4 regions of the Phyllobacterium sp. CL33Tsu genome follow, and region 3 is predicted to be linked to each of the others. Evidence: predicted binding sites of a transcription regulator. Region 3 holds the regulator's gene; each other region holds the start of a gene.

The links. Region 3 encodes PhoB, which activates phosphate uptake and scavenging genes when phosphate is short. Its sites were predicted from a motif close to TGTCATNNANCTGTCAT; they were not measured.
Region 1: a site for PhoB is predicted at 1,862-1,878, ahead of ugpB (sn-glycerol-3-phosphate ABC transporter substrate-binding protein UgpB). Genes of this name have one in related genera too.
Region 2: a site for PhoB is predicted at 2,674-2,690, ahead of BM074_RS03170 (inorganic phosphate transporter). Genes of this name have one in related genera too.
Region 4: a site for PhoB is predicted at 2,461-2,477, ahead of BM074_RS12395 (BtaA family protein). Genes of this name have one in related genera too.

The regions. Positions count from the first base shown of each region.
Region 1 covers NZ_FORJ01000005.1:47,922-52,311, forward strand. The annotation lists gene nagA (N-acetylglucosamine-6-phosphate deacetylase) at 1-1,078, shown strand, start outside; gene pncA (bifunctional nicotinamidase/pyrazinamidase) at 1,133-1,732, shown strand; gene ugpB (sn-glycerol-3-phosphate ABC transporter substrate-binding protein UgpB) at 1,940-3,250, shown strand; gene ugpA (sn-glycerol-3-phosphate ABC transporter permease UgpA) at 3,316-4,206, shown strand; gene ugpE (sn-glycerol-3-phosphate ABC transporter permease UgpE) at 4,214-4,390, shown strand, end outside.
Region 2 covers NZ_FORJ01000001.1:631,459-635,848, forward strand. The annotation lists gene BM074_RS03155 (glutamine synthetase family protein) at 1-169, shown strand, start outside; gene BM074_RS03160 (NAD(P)/FAD-dependent oxidoreductase) at 190-1,476, shown strand; gene BM074_RS03165 (beta-ketoacyl-ACP synthase III) at 1,480-2,604, opposite strand; gene BM074_RS03170 (inorganic phosphate transporter) at 2,747-4,345, shown strand.
Region 3 covers NZ_FORJ01000002.1:169,396-173,785, forward strand. The annotation lists gene BM074_RS10445 (LCP family protein) at 1-642, shown strand, start outside; gene arsC (arsenate reductase (glutaredoxin)) at 652-1,074, opposite strand; gene dmeF (CDF family Co(II)/Ni(II) efflux transporter DmeF) at 1,155-2,096, opposite strand; gene BM074_RS10460 (metal/formaldehyde-sensitive transcriptional repressor) at 2,093-2,371, opposite strand; gene phoB (phosphate regulon transcriptional regulator PhoB) at 2,533-3,219, opposite strand; gene phoU (phosphate signaling complex protein PhoU) at 3,238-3,963, opposite strand; gene pstB (phosphate ABC transporter ATP-binding protein PstB) at 3,986-4,390, opposite strand, start outside.
Region 4 covers NZ_FORJ01000002.1:571,171-575,560, forward strand. The annotation lists gene BM074_RS12385 (GNAT family N-acetyltransferase) at 1-480, shown strand, start outside; gene aroA (3-phosphoshikimate 1-carboxyvinyltransferase) at 875-2,143, opposite strand; gene BM074_RS12395 (BtaA family protein) at 2,527-3,783, shown strand; gene BM074_RS12400 (class I SAM-dependent methyltransferase) at 3,783-4,390, shown strand, end outside.

The DNA.
Region 1 (4,390 bases), on a different contig from region 3:
CAAGGGCGTTGTCTCGAGCATTTCCGACGCCGCCCTGCCGGACGATATCCGCCGTGTCGAACTCGACGGCGGCAAGCTGGTGCCCGGGTTTATCGATATCCAGGTCAATGGCGGCGGCGGCGTCCTTCTCAACGACGGTCCGAGTGTCGACGTCATCCGGACGATCTGCGATGCGCATTTCGCCTTCGGGACGACCGCCCTGCTGCCGACGCTGATTACCGACACGCCCGAAATCACCGCGGCGGCGCTGAATGCCGGCAAGGCTGCCGCGCTTGACAAGGTGACGGGCTTCATCGGACTTCATATCGAAGGGCCCCACCTTTCGGTATCCCACAAAGGGACGCACGACCCGAAGCTCATCCGGCCCATGGAGGATGCCGACCTTGTCGCGCTTATCGAGGCGGCACAGCAATTGCCTGTGCTCCTGACCACAGTAGCGCCTGAGACGGTTCCCGCCGACAAGATCAAGGCTTTGACCGACGCCGGCGTCATTGTCAGCCTCGGCCATAGCGGCGCGTCCTACGAAGTCGCCCTCGCCGCTACGGAAGCCGGCGCGACCATGGCGACACATTTGTTCAACGCCATGAGCCAGCTTGGCCATCGCAGCCCCGGAGTCGTCGGTGCTGCGTTGCAGTCGGGCGAGCTTTCCGCCGGTCTTATCGCCGACGGGTTCCACGTCGACAAGGCATCGATGGCAATTGCCATCAGAGCCAAGCAAGGGCCGTCGCGCATTTTCCTCGTCACCGACGCCATGTCGACCATCGGCACCGACATCACCGCGTTCACACTGAACGGGCGCCGGATAACCCGCGCCGGCGGACGTCTGACACTCGACGACGGAACGCTTGCGGGAGCTGACCTCGACATGATCTCAGCGGTGCGTTTTGTGCACAACGAGCTTGGTCTGCCACTGGAAGAAGCCTTGCGGATGGCCTCGCTCTATCCGGCGGAGAGCCTGCGCATCGACCACCATTACGGTCGCCTTCTGCCCGGTTACATCGCCAACATCGTGCATCTTGACGATCGGCTCGACGTCAATCAGGTATGGATCGACGGCGATCTGCATTACGCGCGTTGACGCGGCTCGCCGATTGGTCATACTTGAGTTCTTCACGAGACATTGGAGATGAATATGGCCAAGGACGCGTTGATCGTCGTTGATGTTCAGAATGATTTTTGCCCGGGCGGCGCCCTCGCCGTTGAAGGTGGCCACGAGATCATTCCGATCATCAACAAGCTGATCATGCGCTTCGACCATGTCATCCTGACGCAGGACTGGCATCCCGGCGGTCACTCGAGTTTCGCTTCGACCCATCCGGGGAAGGCACCTTTCGAGACGGTCCCGATGTTTTACGGCAATCAGACGCTGTGGCCCGATCACTGCATCCAGGGCAGCGTCGGGGCCGAATTTCATGCCGAGCTGGAATGGACCAAGGCCGAACTCGTCATCCGCAAGGGTTTCCGCCATCATATCGACAGCTACTCGGCCTTTTACGAGAACGATCGCCAGACCCCAACTGGCCTCGCCGGCTATTTGCGTGACCGGGGGATCACCAATGTGACCTTTGCCGGACTTGCCACGGACTACTGCGTGGCCTATTCCGCGCTTGACGCCGTGGAGCACGGCTTTGCCGCCGATGTTCTGCTCGATGCTTGCCGCGGCATCAATCTCGGCGGTTCGCTGGCCGCCATGCTCGGTGAAATGCGCAAGGCCGGCGTCACCCTCGTCTGACCATAGCCGGCAAATAAAATCATCGGCAGACGCGCCCCGATCCCGGGACCGCCCCGCAGCCTCGACTATCGCCAGCGAATGAACAGCTGCGCATTTTTTCCACAGGCGGAACCGGACAAGGCACATTACTGTTGTCTGTCTGTCACATAATGGAGATACTGGCATCAAGCGCACTATAGATGACGCCTTCGTCCATGGGAGATTGAGATGACCTATCGTATTACCTCGTTGAGCCTTGCATTTGGCCTTGTCCTTGCCTCCTCCACCGCATCCTTCGCCGTTACCGAAATCAGCTGGTGGCATGCAATGACCGGCGCCAACAATGAAGTTGTCGAGACGCTGGCTAAGGAATTCAACGCGAGCCAGGGCGACTACAAAGTTGTTCCAGTTTTCAAGGGAACCTACCCTGAAGCATTGAATGCCGGCATCGCCGCATTCCGGGCCAAGCAGGCCCCTGACATTCTTCAAGTATTTGACGCCGGTACTGGCGTGATGATGGGCGCGGAAGGCGCGGTCAAGCCGGTTGCTGACATTCTTTCCATGGGCGGCTCGAAGTTCGACAAGAGCCTGTATCTGCCGGGCATCGTCGCCTATTATTCCAAGCCTGACGGCACCATGCTGTCCTTCCCCTACAACAGCTCCTCACCGATCCTGTACTACAACAAGGACGCCTTCAAGAAGGCTGGCCTCGATGAGAACAATCCGCCAAAAACCTGGACGGAAGTGTGGGACGCCGCCAAGAAGATCAAGTCCAGCGGCGCAGCGTCTTGCGGCTTCACCTCGACCTGGCTCACCTGGATCCAGACCGAAAATTACGCGGCCTGGAACAATCTGCAGTGGGGCACCAACGAAAACGGTATCGCCGCCACCGATGTCGAGTTGAAGATAAACGCGCCGACCTTCGTCAAGCACTTCCAGGAGATTGCCGACCTCGCCAAGGATGGCACCTTCCGTTATGGCGGTCGTACCTCCGAGGCAAAACAGCTGTTCACCTCGGGCGAATGCGCCATCTTCACTGAATCGTCAGGCGGCCTTGGCGACGTCGTGAAGTCCGGCCTCAATTTCGGCACCGGCCAGCTTCCCTACGAAGCAGGTGCGCAAGGTGCGCCGCAGAACACGATTCCGGGGGGCGCCTCGCTTTGGGTCTTCGCCGGCAAGTCGGACGAGCAATATAAGGGTGTAGCCGCTTTCTTCAATTTCCTGTCGAAGACCGATATCCAGGCTCGCCTGCATCAGGTCTCGGGTTATCTGCCGGTTACGATGGCGGCCTATGAGGCAACCAAGAAATCCGGTTTCTACGACAAGAACCCGGCGCGCGAGATCCCGATCAAGCAGATGCTGGGCAAGGCTCCTACGGAAAATTCCAAGGGCGTGCGCCTCGTCAACCTGCCGCAGGTACGCGATATCGAGAATGAAGAGTTCGAGAACATGCTAGCCGGCAAACAGACGGCGCAGCAGGCGCTCGACAATGCCGTCAAGCGCGGCAATGCAGCGATCAAGCAGGCGCTCGGCCAATAAGCCCTTCCGTCTGAAACCCGGCCGCAAGCCCTTGCGGCCGGGATTTCCTTTAATGTGAGGCATTCATGGCATCGTCCAACAACGTGACGTTTCCCAACAAGCTCCTGCCCTATTTGCTGCTGGCGCCCCAGCTTGCCATCACGCTCATCTTTTTCTACTGGCCGGCATCGCAGGCGATCTATCAGTCCGTCCTGCGCGAAGACCCCTTCGGCCTGTCGACACAGTTCGTCGGCCTCGGCAATTTCAGGCGGGTCATCAGCGATCCCAACTATCTGAATTCGCTGCAGGTCACGATCGTCTTTTCGGTCGCGACGACGCTGATCGCCATGACGATCGCGTTGCTTCTCGCCGTCATGGCCGACAAGGTCATCCGTGGCAAGAACATCTACCGCACGCTGCTCATCTGGCCCTACGCCGTTGCGCCCGCCATCGCCGGCATGTTGTGGCTGTTCCTGTTTAACCCATCGATGGGGACGCTCGCCTATCTCGCCCGCTCCGCCGGCTATAACTGGGACCCGCTGCTCAACGGCAACCAGGCGATGGTTCTGGTTGTTTCCGCCGCGGCATGGAAGCAGATCAGCTACAATTTCCTGTTCTTCGTCGCCGGGCTGCAATCTATTCCAAAATCGCTGATCGAGGCTGCCGCCATCGACGGTGCCGGCGAGAACAAGCGGTTCTGGACCATCGTCTTTCCGCTCCTTGCCCCAACGACGTTCTTTCTTCTCGTCGTCAACACGGTCTATGCCTTCTTCGACACGTTCGGCATCATTCACGCCGTGACCGGCGGCGGTCCGGGCAAGGCAACCGAGACGCTCGTCTACAAGGTGTACAATGACGGCTTCGTCAATCTCATCCTCGGCGATTCGGCGGCGCAGTCGGTCATCCTCATGATCATCGTGATCGCCTTGACGGCAATCCAGTTCCGCTATGTCGAACGCAAAGTCCATTACGGCTGAGGTGACCATGATCCAGAACAACCCCATTGGCCGCCTGATTGCACACTTCGTTCTCATCCTTGGGATCGTCGTCGTCGCTTTCCCGATCTACTATACATTCGTCGCCTCGACGCAGACGCTGCAGGAAATTATCCGGCCGCCGCTTTCGCTGCTGCCGGGCGGCCATTTCTGGGAGAATTATTCT
Region 2 (4,390 bases), on a different contig from region 3:
GCGCGGTCTCATCGAAGCGACAATCCTGTTCGAGCAGGACAAGGACCTGATCGGCATGCTTGGCGAAGCCTTCGTCATAACCTACGCCGCCATCAAGCGCGCCGAGTTCGAGACCTTCATGGAGGTGATCAGCCCGTGGGAGCGCGAATATTTGCTGCTCAACGTTTGACACGAAAATTGCCTTACGACATGCCCTATCAATCGCCCATTTCACCCGGCATCTCCTGGTACGAAACCACCATTCCTGACCGGACCGAATATCCGGCACTCGACGGATCACGCCAGGCGGACGTCGTCATCATCGGCGGCGGTTTCACCGGCCTTTCAGCCGCCGTCCACCTGGCGTCGGCAGGGGCCGACGTGGTGCTGCTCGAAGCCTATCGCTTCGGCGACGGCGCATCGGGACGCAACGGCGGCCAGCTTGGCACCGGCCAGCGCACCTGGGCCGAGGACCTCGAAGCGCAGTATGGTTTCACCCGCGCCAAGGCACTGTTCGATCTTGCCGAAGAGGCAAAAGCCTACCTCCTGCAATTTGCCGAAACCCATGGTATCGACATCGAATATGTGCCGGGGCAAATGTCGGTGGTGCACAAGAAGCGCTATCTGAAGCATTACCAAAAGCATGCGGAGCTTATGGCGACACGTTTCGGCTATTCGCATATTCACTTCATGGATGCGGCGGAGACTGCCGAGCGGCTCGGCTCTACCCGTTTCCTCGGGGGAAACTACGACAAGGGCACGGGCCACATCCAGCCGATGAAGCTCGTCGTTGGAACCGCCCGCGCCGCGGCAAGAGCCGGCGCGCATCTCTTCGAAAACACCAAGGTCACGGGGATCAGCTCCGAAAACGGACGCGTTGCTGTCACGACCGGTGCGGGGACCGTGACGGCGGCCAAGGCCCTGATCGCGGTCAACGCCTATGGCGGCAATCTCGAGCCCGTCAGCGCGGCGCATGTGATGCCGATCCGTTCCTTCATCGGCGCCACGGTTCCCCTCGGCAAGGACAGCCCCGTCCTCCCGGGCGGGGAAAGTGTCGACGACTCCCGCTTTGTCGTGCGCTATTTCCGCCGCTCCCGCGACGGTCGCCTCCTCTTTGGCGGGCGCGAGGCCTATACGGCCGATAATCCGGAGGACATCAGCACCCATATCCGGCGGCAGATCGCCGAAATCTATCCGGCACTGGCGGATGTCGAGATAACACAGGCTTGGGGCGGTTCGGTCGGTATCACGCTTCCGCGCCAACCCTTCGTGCGCGAGGTGATGCCGAATGTGATCTCGGCCGGCGGCTATTCCGGCCATGGGGTGATGCTGGCCAACTATGTGGGCAAGCTCTATGCGGAGACCGTAGCCGGCAATCGCGACCGGCTAAAGCTTCTGGAGGAACTGAAGGTCCCGGCATTTCCCGGCGGACGCACATTACGGGCGCCGCTGCTGTTTCTGGCGCTCAGCTGGTACGCGCTGATGGACCGGGTCTAGCAGCTATAACTTCCTGACGATCACGCTGCCGACAGAATAACCGGCGCCGAAGGAACAGATGACGCCGAGGCTGCCGGGTGCGAGATCGTCGGAGAATCTCGAGAAGGCGATGATCGATCCGGCCGACGACGTGTTGGCGTAATCCTGCAGGATGTTCGGCTGTTCGCCTGGCTGCGGCTCGCGCCCCAGCACCTTGACGCCGATCAGATCATTCATGCCCTTATTGGCCTGGTGCAGCCAGAGGCGGGACAGGTGCGCGGGTGCAATGTTCTCGTCGGCAAGGTGAGTGAGGATAAGGTCGGCAACGATTGGCACGACCTGCTTGAACACCTTGCGACCCTCCTGGCGGAACAGCATGTCGCGCCGGTCGCTCATATGGCCTTCGCGGGTCCGCCGCAGGAACCCGTTATTGTTGCGGATATTGTTGGAAAACTGGGTGAGGCAGCGGGTCGACACGATTTCGAAACGATCGGGCGCCGTGGCAAGATCGGCACGCTCGAGCAATACCGCCGTACAGACATCGCCGAAGATAAAATGGCAATCCCGGTCGCGCCATTCGAGATGCGCCGAACAGATTTCGGGATTGACCATGAGGATAGCGCGGGCCGAGCCTGAACGGATCATGTCTGCCGCCGCCTGAATGCCGAAGGTCGCCGACGAACAGGCGACGTTCATGTCGAAGCCGAAACCCTCGATGCCGAGCGCCTGCTGCACCTCGATGGCGATGGCAGGGTAAGGCCGCTCGTGGTTGGAGGCGGCGCAAATGACCGCATCGATTTCCGAGGCGGTGCGTCCGGCCTTGGCGAGCGCGTCCGTTGCGGCTTGCACCGCAATTTCCGCCATGACCGAGAGTTCGTCGTCGCGGCGTTCTGGCAAGACCGGATGCATGATTTCGGGATCGAGCACCCCTGACTTGTTGAGGACGTGGCGACGTTGGATGCCCGATGCACGCACGATGAAATCTTCGGCCGACATGGCGATTGGCTCGCGCGTTCCCGCCGCGATCTCGTCGGCATGAAGTTCATTCTGCCGCGTCGCAAAGGTGTTGAACGCCTCGACCAGTTCGGCGTTGCTGATGGACTGTTCAGGCGTGAAAACGCCCGTACCGCTGATGACGACCTTATGCATGGCGCTTCCAGTGTTGCTTTCCAAAAAACCGATAGAGACTCCCGGCGCCCGGCGCAAGTAATCCCGTATTGTCATAAGAGGTTCATCGACGGGCCATAGGCTTTCCCCATATTTCGATGATGGATTGGTAGGGGAACTGGCTATGACGGCGGAGAATTTGGCGGCAACGAGCCTCAGCGAACACCCTCTCGAAAAACCCAAGAGCCTCGGCAATCTGCCCAACTATGCGGTCGTCGCGATCCTGATCGCCGGCCTTATCTATGTCGGCTGGTCGCTGACACAGGATTTGACCAGTGCCGTCGCGGTGCCGTGGATCCTGCTCGGTCTTGCCCTGGTGACGGCCTTGGGCTTTGAGTTCGTGAACGGTTTCCACGATACCGCCAATGCGGTCGCGACGGTCATCTACACCAATTCGATGCCGGCGGAATTCGCCGTGATCTGGTCGGGCTTTTTCAATTTCCTCGGTGTGATGACCGCAAGCGGTGCGGTTGCCTTCGGCATCATTTCATTGCTTCCGGTCGAACTGATCATGCAGGTGGGTTCGAGCGCCGGCCTTGCCATGGTTTTCTCGCTGCTGGCGGCCGCGATCATCTGGAACCTCGGCACCTGGTATTTCGGTCTGCCCGCCTCAAGCTCGCATACGCTCATCGGCTCGATCGTCGGCGTCGGCCTTGCCAACCAGTTCGTCGCGCCGACAGGCACGGCAACCAGCGGTGTCGACTGGTCGAAAGCGACCGAAGTCGGCATGTCGCTGCTGATTTCTCCGCTTGTCGGCTTCGGCGCGGCGGCGCTTCTGCTTCTCACCATGAAGCTATTCATCAGGAACAAGGCGCTTTATGAGGCGCCGAAGGGCAATACGCCACCGCCTCTGTGGATTCGCGCAATGCTGATCTTCACCTGCACGGGCGTCAGTTTCGCCCACGGTTCAAACGACGGCCAGAAGGGCATGGGCTTGATCATGCTCATCCTGATCGGCGTCGTGCCGACCGCCTTTGCACTCAACAGGACTCCCGACATCAACTATCTCGATGCCTACAAGGCCGCTGCGACGCAGGCCGGCGCCGTTCTCCAGAAATACGAAAAGCCCGGTGTCGTCGTGACGGATGCGCATGCCGTCGTCAGCGAGGCCGTGCGCACCAAAACCTGGAGCGATGCCACGACTGTCGCGCTACAACAATTCATCGTCGATACCAATGCGAGCATTTCGCCCTACGGTTCGGCCGCTAATGTGCCGACCGGCATGGTCAGCAATACCCGCAACGACATGTATCTTGCGGGTGAGGCGCTCAAATTGATCGACAAGAAGAAGCTGCTGCCGATGGAAGCGGCGGACCTTGCCGTCATCAAGACCTATCACCAGGCAATCGACAATGCGACGAAGTTCATCCCGACCTGGGTCAAGGTGGCCGTGGCGCTGGCGCTCGGGCTTGGAACCATGGTCGGTTGGAGGCGCATCGTCGTGACCGTCGGCGAAAAGATCGGCAAGACCCACCTGACCTACGGCCAGGGCGCTTCCGCCGAGCTGGTGGCCATGGGGACCATTTTCACCGCCGACACGCTCGGCCTGCCGGTGAGCACGACGCACATATTATCGTCGGGCGTCGCCGGAACGATGGTTGCGAACGGATCGGGACTGCAGATGTCGACCGTGCGCAACTTGCTGATGGCCTGGGTGCTGACACTGCCCGTTTCGATCGCTCTCTCGTTCACACTGTTCGTGATCTTGCGTCATCTGATCTGATAGAACTGGCCTCAAACGAGAAATTATGGCCGGCCATGCCGGCCA
Region 3 (4,390 bases):
GGCATAAAGATCGATCACGTGATCAAGGTTGATTTTAGCGGATTCAGGCGGATTGTGGAGGCCATCGGCGGCGTCGAATACTGTATTTCCGAACCAATCCACGACAAGCTTGCCGGGCTGGACCTCGCTGCGGGATGCCAGACCCTCAATGGCGAAGAAGCGCTAGGCTACGTGCGCGCCCGCTACAGCATAGGCGACGGCACCGATATCGGACGCATTCATCGTCAGCATGAATTCTTTGGTGCCATGGCTCAAAAATTGCTCGGAGCGCAATTGGCGAACCCTGTGCGGGTCTTCAGCTTTATGGATGCCGCGACGAAATCCGTCATCACCGACCCGGGTTTCAGTCCCGGCGTGATGCGGGAACTCGCCTTCGCCGTCCAGCATCTTTCGTCTGAAAATATTCACTTCATCACCATGCCATGGCACTATTCGACGGCATCCCCCGGACGGGTCGAATGGGTCGAAAAGCCTGCAAAGCGGCTTTTCCGCTCGATAGCCGCCGATAAATCCCTGATGGATACTGAGTTCACGCGGGCCAAGATCGGCGAGCCGCAAGATTCCACGACCAAGCCCTGCGGCGCCAGCCGCGTCGACCACTGCGCCGAAATTTCGCAGGCCGATGGCGTTGCTCGTCCATAACATCGAGGCTCAGCGGATGCGAGTGCCCGAGCTGTCGATAACGACCTCACCATCCTCCTTGGAAAACGGGCCCTTCTGCGCATCTGGCAGGATCTCAAGCACAATTTCTGAAGGGCGGCTGAGGCGCACGCCTCTTTCGGTCACGACGAAAGGACGTTCGATGAGGATTGGATTGGCCATCATCGCGTCGAGAAGCGCATCGTCGTCCAGCGAAGCATTGTCGAGGCCAAGCTCGACATAGGGCGTACCTTTTTGGCGCAAGGCCTGGCGCACGCTAAGACCAGCCCGGCTGATCATTTCCTTCAGGGTTTCCCGGCTCGGCGGCGTCTTGAGATATTCCACGATCACCGGCTCGATCCCTGCATTGCGGATCATGGCGAGGGTATTACGCGAGGTACCGCATTTCGGGTTGTGGTAAATCGTGACGGTCATCACATGGGCTCCCGGCTATTCGAACGTTCGTCGCACGTGGGGTCTTCAAAGCTCAGCGTGTGACACACCCGAATCGAAATTTACGCGGCCTTCGGCTCTACCTCAACGGTCACATGCGACAACTCATGGATATGTGCGAGTTTGGCACGATAGGACGACGGCGCTTTCGGATCGTCGCTCAAAAGCGAAACAATGGCACCGTGATGCCCCGGGCCAAGCTGCCAGACGTGCAGGTCGGTAATCACGTCGCCCTCCTTTTCGATGGCGCCACGTATTTCATCAGGCAGGTCTTCACCCTGAGGGACATAGTCGAGCAACACGCCGCCCGCATCGCGGATGAGACCCCATGACCATCTGGCGATAACAAGAGCACCGACAATTCCCATGGCCGGATCGAGCCAAAGCCAGCCGTAAATGCTGCCCGCGAGAAGGGCGATGATGGCGAGGACGGACGTCAGCGCATCGGCAAGAACGTGCAGATAGGCGGCACGCAAATTATGATCGTGACCGTGGTGATGATGGTTATCGCCATGGTGACCGTGGTGATGATGGCTATGGTCGTCGCGCAAGAGCCAGGCACAAACAAGGTTGACGGCAAGGCCAAGCACGGCAACGGAGATCGCCTGCGGAAAACTGATCGAGATCGGGTTGGCAAGGCGTAGGAAACTCTCCCAGCCGATCAGCAGTGCAATAAGCGCGAGGATCACAGCGCTGGCAAAACCTGCGAGATCGCCGAATTTTCCCGTGCCGAAGGTGAAACGCGGATTGCTGGCATTCTTCCTTGCATAGAGATAGGCCAACGCCGCGATCAGCATCGCGGCAGCATGTGTCGACATATGCCAGCCATCGGCGACAAGCGCCATCGAGCCGAAAACCGTTCCCGCCACGATCTCCGCAACCATCATCGTCGCGGTCAGCGCGATCACAAACCAGGTGCGTCGTTCGTTGCGCTCGTGATCGTCACCCAGAAACACATGAGCATGCGTGCCTTGAGGCAAATGGATCGCGTGATCGTGGCTCATTTCAGATACATCCTTACAACGTCGATGAGATCCACGGCGCCCTTGGCGCGTTCGCTGTCCGTCTCGGTGCCGGGATCGACGACGTGCATGCGAATATGATCTTCGATGAGTTCACCCATCAGGCCGTTTACCGCCCCGCGCACCGACGCCACCAGGTTCAAAATGTCGCCGCAAGGCATTTCCGCTTCGAGCGCACGCTCGACGGCCTCCATCTGCCCCTTGAGGCGACGGATCCTTGCGAGGAGTTTTGATTTTTCCTTCGTAGTGTGAGACATAATATAGCCCCCTACCCTATATTTGTGTAAATTTCAAGTCCAGGACACCCGAGGACTGAGGGTTTAAGGACATTCTCGGCGGACTACAAAATACCAAAAGGCGTCGCATCAGCCATCTAGCGCTGATGCGACGCCCTTGTTAGAACCGCAATAATTGAGAATCAGCCGAACGAATAGCCGGCGCCACGTACGGTGCGGATCGGATCTATCGAACGTCCGATATTGATCGCCTTGCGCAGGCGACCAACGTGGACGTCAACTGTGCGATCATCGACATAGATGTCCGCACCCCAGACATTATCGAGCAACTGGCCGCGCGAAAAGACTCGTCCGGGTGACTGCATGAGGAATTCGAGCAGCCGAAACTCCGTCGGGCCAAGTTTTAGCTCGCGCTCCTTGCGGAAAACGCGGTGCTGTTCGCGGTCGAGCTTGAGATCGCCGAAGCTCAGCACGTGCGAAAGCAGGCTCGGATTGACGCGGCGGAGCATGGATTTGATGCGCGCCAGGAGTTCAGGCGTCGAAAACGGCTTGACCATGTAGTCGTCGGCACCGGTCGAAAGGCCGCGAACGCGTTCGCTTTCCTCGCCGCGGGCGGTGAGCATGATGATTGGCAGGATTTCGGTCTCGCGCCGCGCCCGCAGGCGGCGGCAGAGTTCGATGCCCGACAGGCCGGGCAGCATCCAGTCGAGGATCAGAAGATCCGGAACGTTCTCGCGCAGCGCAATTTCCGCTTCGTCGCCACGTGCGATCGTCTCGACAACATAGCCTTCAGCTTCAAGATTGTACCGGAGGAGGACGCTCAGGGCTTCCTCGTCCTCCACAACGGTGATTTTGGGAGCTATTGCCATATCAAGCCTTCAGTTGAATTAGGACTCGGTCGTTTCATCCACAATAATAGTATGTGTCTGGTCTTCCTTGGGACGTTCCGCCGGCAGTTGCGAACCGGTAACAATGTAATAGACTGTCTCGGCAATATTGGTGGCGTGGTCGCCTATGCGCTCGATATTCTTGGCGCAGAACAAAAGATGCGTACAGGCGGAAATGTTGCGCGGATCTTCCATCATGTAGGTCAGCAATTCGCGGAACAGCGACGTATAGAGCGCGTCGATTTCGTCGTCGCGTTCGCGCACAATGTTCACCTGCTGTACCGAGCGCGTCGCATAGGCGTCGAGCACGTCCTTCAGCTGCGTCAAGGCAAGTTCGGCGATTGTCTGCAAGCCGCGGTAGACCGAGAGCGTCTGGCGGGTATCGGTCACGGCAACGACGCGCTTGGCAATGTTCTTGCCGAGATCGCCGATACGCTCGAGATCGGAGGAAATGCGGATCGTCCCGATGACTTCACGCAGGTCGATCGCCATCGGCTGGCGCTTGCCGATGATGGTAATGGCCTTTTCATCGATCTCGCGCTGACCGGCGTCGAGGATCAGATCGTCCGAAATAACGCGCTGCGCCAGCGCATTGTCGGAATTGACCATGGCGGCGACCGCCTGTTCGACCATGCGTTCGGCATGACCACCCATCTCGGCGATCTTGTGCGTCAGGAACTTCAGTTCGTCATCGTAAGAGCGCACAGTGTGCTGCAACTCGGTCATGTGCTTTGTCCTCGTTCCTGCGTCAGCCGAAGCGTCCGGTGATATAGTCCTGGGTGCGCTTCTCGGTGGGGCTTGTGAACATCATTTCCGTATCGCCGACCTCGACAAGATTGCCGAGATGGAACATGGCCGTGCGCTGCGAAACGCGCGCTGCCTGCTGCATCGAGTGGGTAACGATGACGATGGTGTAGTTTTCGCGCAATTCATCGATCAGTTCCTCCACCTTTGCGGTGGCGATCGGATCAAGCGCCGAGCACGGCTCGTCCATGAGGATCACTTCCGGACTGACGGCGATGGCGCGGGCAATGCACAGGCGCTGCTGCTGGCCGCCGGAAAGTCCGGTGCCTGCCTCATGCAGGCGATCCTTCACCTCATCGAAAAGGCTGGCGCGGCGCAGGCTTTTCTCAACGATTTCATCAAGTTCGTG
Region 4 (4,390 bases), 400 kb from region 3:
CTCACCCGCGACGATGCGGAGCGTTTCCAGGCCCTGCGGCTGCATTGCCTGCAGACTGCACCCGAAGCATTTGGTTCGAGCTATGAGGAAGAGTGCGGCCGCGACATCGCCGAAATACGCTCGATGCTGGAGGCGCAGCCCAATGCGGTGTTTGGCGCCTTCGCCGGCGACCAGCTCGTTGGCCTTGCCGGCTTTGCCGTCAGTCCCAAAGCCAAGAAGCGTCACGTAGGCCTGCTATGGGGAGTCTTCGTCGATCCCGCCTGGCGAGGTCATGACTTGGGCAGACGATTGACTGCGGCCGTGATCGAACATGCGAGGCAGCATGTCGGTGTTCTTCATGCGACGGTCATGGCAACTAACCTCTCCGCGCGCAATATCTATCTTGGTCTCGGATTTACAGTTTTTGGTTTTGAGAAGGATGCATTGCGCTACGACGGCAAGTCCTATGACGACGAGCACCTGCGCCTGGATTTACGCTGAAACTGGCTTGGCGCAGCGGCGGCAACGAAACGTCGATAAAACACGAAACGAACGACACCTGTTAAATTGCCTTTTGCACGGCCGTCACACTTCCTCGCCGTGCAAGCTCAATTACTTGCCCGCCCCTCATCATCGAGGCATTTGGCGCGAACAAAATAACGGTCGAAGGCGCTGCGAGTCCTTGGCGGACTGATGCGGCCGACGAATTTCGCGCATGTCCGCCAGAGACTGACGCTCGCCGATGAAATGAGTTCACCTTTGCAAAAAGCTTTCACTCAAGGTACACGTCGACGACGCCGCGCTGGCATCGCGAAAGCCAAGCGCGCTCGACACCGGCGGTCCAGATGCCCAGATACCCGAGAATCCGGTCTCCTGAACGATACTCGCCAAGATACTATGAGGGGGACGTTTCCTTGACCGCGACCCCTAGCGAACGCAGGGCGTTCCAGTAACCTGGATAGGTTTTCGCCACGCAGCCGGAATCAAGGATGTTGATGCCTGGCAGTTTGAGGCCGGCCAGCGCGAAGCTCATCGCGATGCGGTGGTCAGAATGGGTATCGATGTCGACCTCGGAAAAGCTTGACTGCAAACCCGGGTCCGAGGCGACAAGCAGATCGTCTCCCTCCTCAATGCCGAGGCCTGGGCGAATTGCGTTGAGCCCCGCAGCTAGCGCCGACACGCGGTCGCATTCCTTGACGCGCAGATTGGATAGCCCGCTGAATCGCACCGGTGTTTCGTTGAACGCCGCCAAGACCGCGATCGTAGGTATCGCGTCTTGCATCTGCGCGCCGTTGATGACAGCCGGCAACCGCGGAAACTGTCGGATAGTGGCCATTGCTCTGGCATCGGGTTGGGTGAATGCCTCCACCGGCATGCCTAGGTCAATTGAACCATTCGTGATCGCTTCCGCCGCCCACAGATAAGTAGCTGCAGACGCATCAGGTTCGACTATGAAATCGGTGGCGATATAGCCGGTCGGCTGGACGCGCCAACTTGCATCTGATGTCTGCTCCACCATTGCGCCGAACTTCTCCATTGCCGCAAGTGTCAGATCGACATAGCCGCGCGCCCCGATAGCGGGGCCAGATAGTATGATGTCGATCGGCCCCTCGCCAAACGGCGCGATCATCAGCACAGCTGAGACATATTGGCTCGATAGCGCGCCATCGATTTCGATCCGGCTGGTTTTCAGGCGGCCAGTGCCGCGCACGGTCACTGGCGGATAGCCAGCTTGGCTGAAGATGTCGATGCCCGCAGCGCGCAGCGCTACAACGAGCGGTTCGATCGGTCGGAGGCGCATATAATCGTCGCCATCGACGATGACCGTTCCGTCCACGACCGCCGCCGCTGCCGTGATAAAGCGGGTAGCGGTGCCGGCATTCCCTAGAAATAGCGGAACCGCAGGTGAAGAAAGGCGGCCGCTGCTGGTCAATGCAAAACTGGTTTCGTCAGGCTCGCTGACCATCACGCCCATGTCGCGCATAGCCGCGGACATATAGCGTGTGTCGTCGCTCTTCAGCGCGCCGCGGATAAGGCTATTGCCAGGCGCCATTGCCGCCAGCAGCAGAGCCCTGTTTGTGATCGACTTCGAGCCAGGAGGAGTAATCTGGCCGATCAGCCTGCGACCGGGCGGAGTAATCGTGGCAACCAAACGCTGGCTCATTCTACGTCACTTCCGGATACAATGCGGGCCGACAGGGCAGCCACGAATCGGTGAATTTGCATATAATTTCTTTAGGCCAGTCGGCACGCACCGACAAGCGCGATCCTGATGTCTACGTGCCCTGTTAGGCGTCATGGGCGCCTGGATTTGCGCTGAAACTGGCTTGGCGCAGCGGCGTCAACGAAACGTTGATAAAACACGGAAATGACGGCACTTGTTAAATTGCCTTTGCACGGCTGTCACACTTCCTGGCCGTGCAAGCTCAATTACTTGCCCGCTTAAATTGAATCAACTTGGCAAGTCGCTATAAGGGCGTGCGTCACCCATTTGTTACATCGGGATGCTAGGCGGGCAGGAATTTCCAATAAAGGGGATTCGATTAGATGCCGCTTGCTAGACAATCCGACGCACTGTCTCCGCGCAACGAGAAGCTCAACAAGGCGGTCCGGCAAAACAGGCTCCTTTCGAAGGCCGGCCTTTCGGAACGCCTCTTCGCCCATGTCTTCAAGGGGCTGGTCTATCCGCAAATCTGGGAAGACCCGGAGGTGGACATGGAGGCACTGCAGATTCTGCCTGGCCACCGGATTGTCACCATTGCCTCTGGCGGCTGCAACGCCATGTCCTATCTGACGGCCGATCCGGCCAGCGTCGAAGCCGTCGACCTCAACACCGCTCATGTCGCCTTCAACCGGCTTAAGCTCGCAGCAGTTGCCCGCCTGCCCAATTACGACGCCTTTTACCGCTTCTATGGGACGGCTGACGACAGGGCCAACCTTGCTGCCTATGAGCGTTTCATCCAGCCGCATCTCGACGCGACGAGCCGCGCCTATTGGGAAAAGCGCATGCTTTCCGGCCGGCGTCGGATCACCATCTTCTCACGCGACCTCTATCGGCACGGGCTGCTCGGGCTCTTCATCGGCATGGGGCATCGAATTGCCAGGCTGTACGGCATCGACCCGCGCGATCTGCTCAAGGCATCCACCATGGAGGAGCAGCGTGCCTATTTCGATACAGCCCTCGCCCCGCTCTTCGACAAGCGCATGATCCGCTGGGCGACGAAGCGGAAGTCGTCGCTGTTCGGACTAGGCATTCCTCCGCAGCAATATGATGCGCTCGCCACCGCCGGCGATGGCAATATGGCGCAGGTGCTGCGCGGCAGGCTGGAAAAGCTCGCCTGCGGTTTTCCGCTCTCGGAAAACTATTTTGCCTGGCAGGCCTTTGGCCGCGGCTACAGCGACAATGCCGAGACCGGTCCGTTGCCGCCCTACCTTTCTCGCAGCAATTTTGCCACCGTGCGCGACCGCGCCAGCCGGATGAACGTCGTCAATGCCTCCTTCACCGAGTTCCTCGCGGCAAAACCCGACGCCTCGGTCGATCGCTTCATTCTTCTGGATGCGCAGGACTGGATGAACGACACCCAGCTCAATGAACTATGGGCGGAGATCACCCGCACTGCCGCGCCGGGCGCACGCGTCATTTTCCGCACGGCCGCCGAGCCTACGATCCTGCCTGGCCGCGTCGACGATACGTTGCTTAATAGCTGGGACTATCAGGAAGAACTCTCCCGCGCACTGCACGAGCGCGATCGCTCGTCGATCTATGGCGGCTTTCATCTCTACCTTCGCAAGGACCGCGCCTGATGTTTGCCAAGATTGAACACGGCCCGCTGATGGACCGGGTGTACCGGCATCAGCGTCACTTCTATGACGCTACCCGCAAATACTATCTGCTTGGCCGCGACCCGATGCTTGCCGGGCTCACCCCGCCCGAGCGTGGCAGTATCCTGGAGATCGGCTGCGGTACAGGCCGCAACCTCGTGCTTGCCGGGCGGGCTTATCCTAAGACTTCGCTCTACGGCATTGATATTTCCAATGAAATGCTGGCAACGGCACGCAAGAAGATAGCTGCTGCAGGAATTGGTGATCGCGCCACGCTCGCCTATGCCGACGCGGCAAAGTTCGAACCTGAAGCGATCCTCGGGCGGCGCGAGTTCGACCGGATTTTCATCTCCTATGCCGTATCGATGATCCCGCAATGGCAGGCGGTGATGCGCGAAGCGATCAACCATCTCACGCCGGGTGGCGCGCTGCATGTTGTCGATTTCGGCGATCTGCGCGATCTGCCTGCCTTCGCGCGGCGCGGGCTTTATAAATGGCTCGAATGGTACCACGTGACGCCTCGCAACGACCTGTTCGATGTTGCAAGCGAGATTGCCCTGGCCTCCAATGCGCAGGCCGAAATCCATAG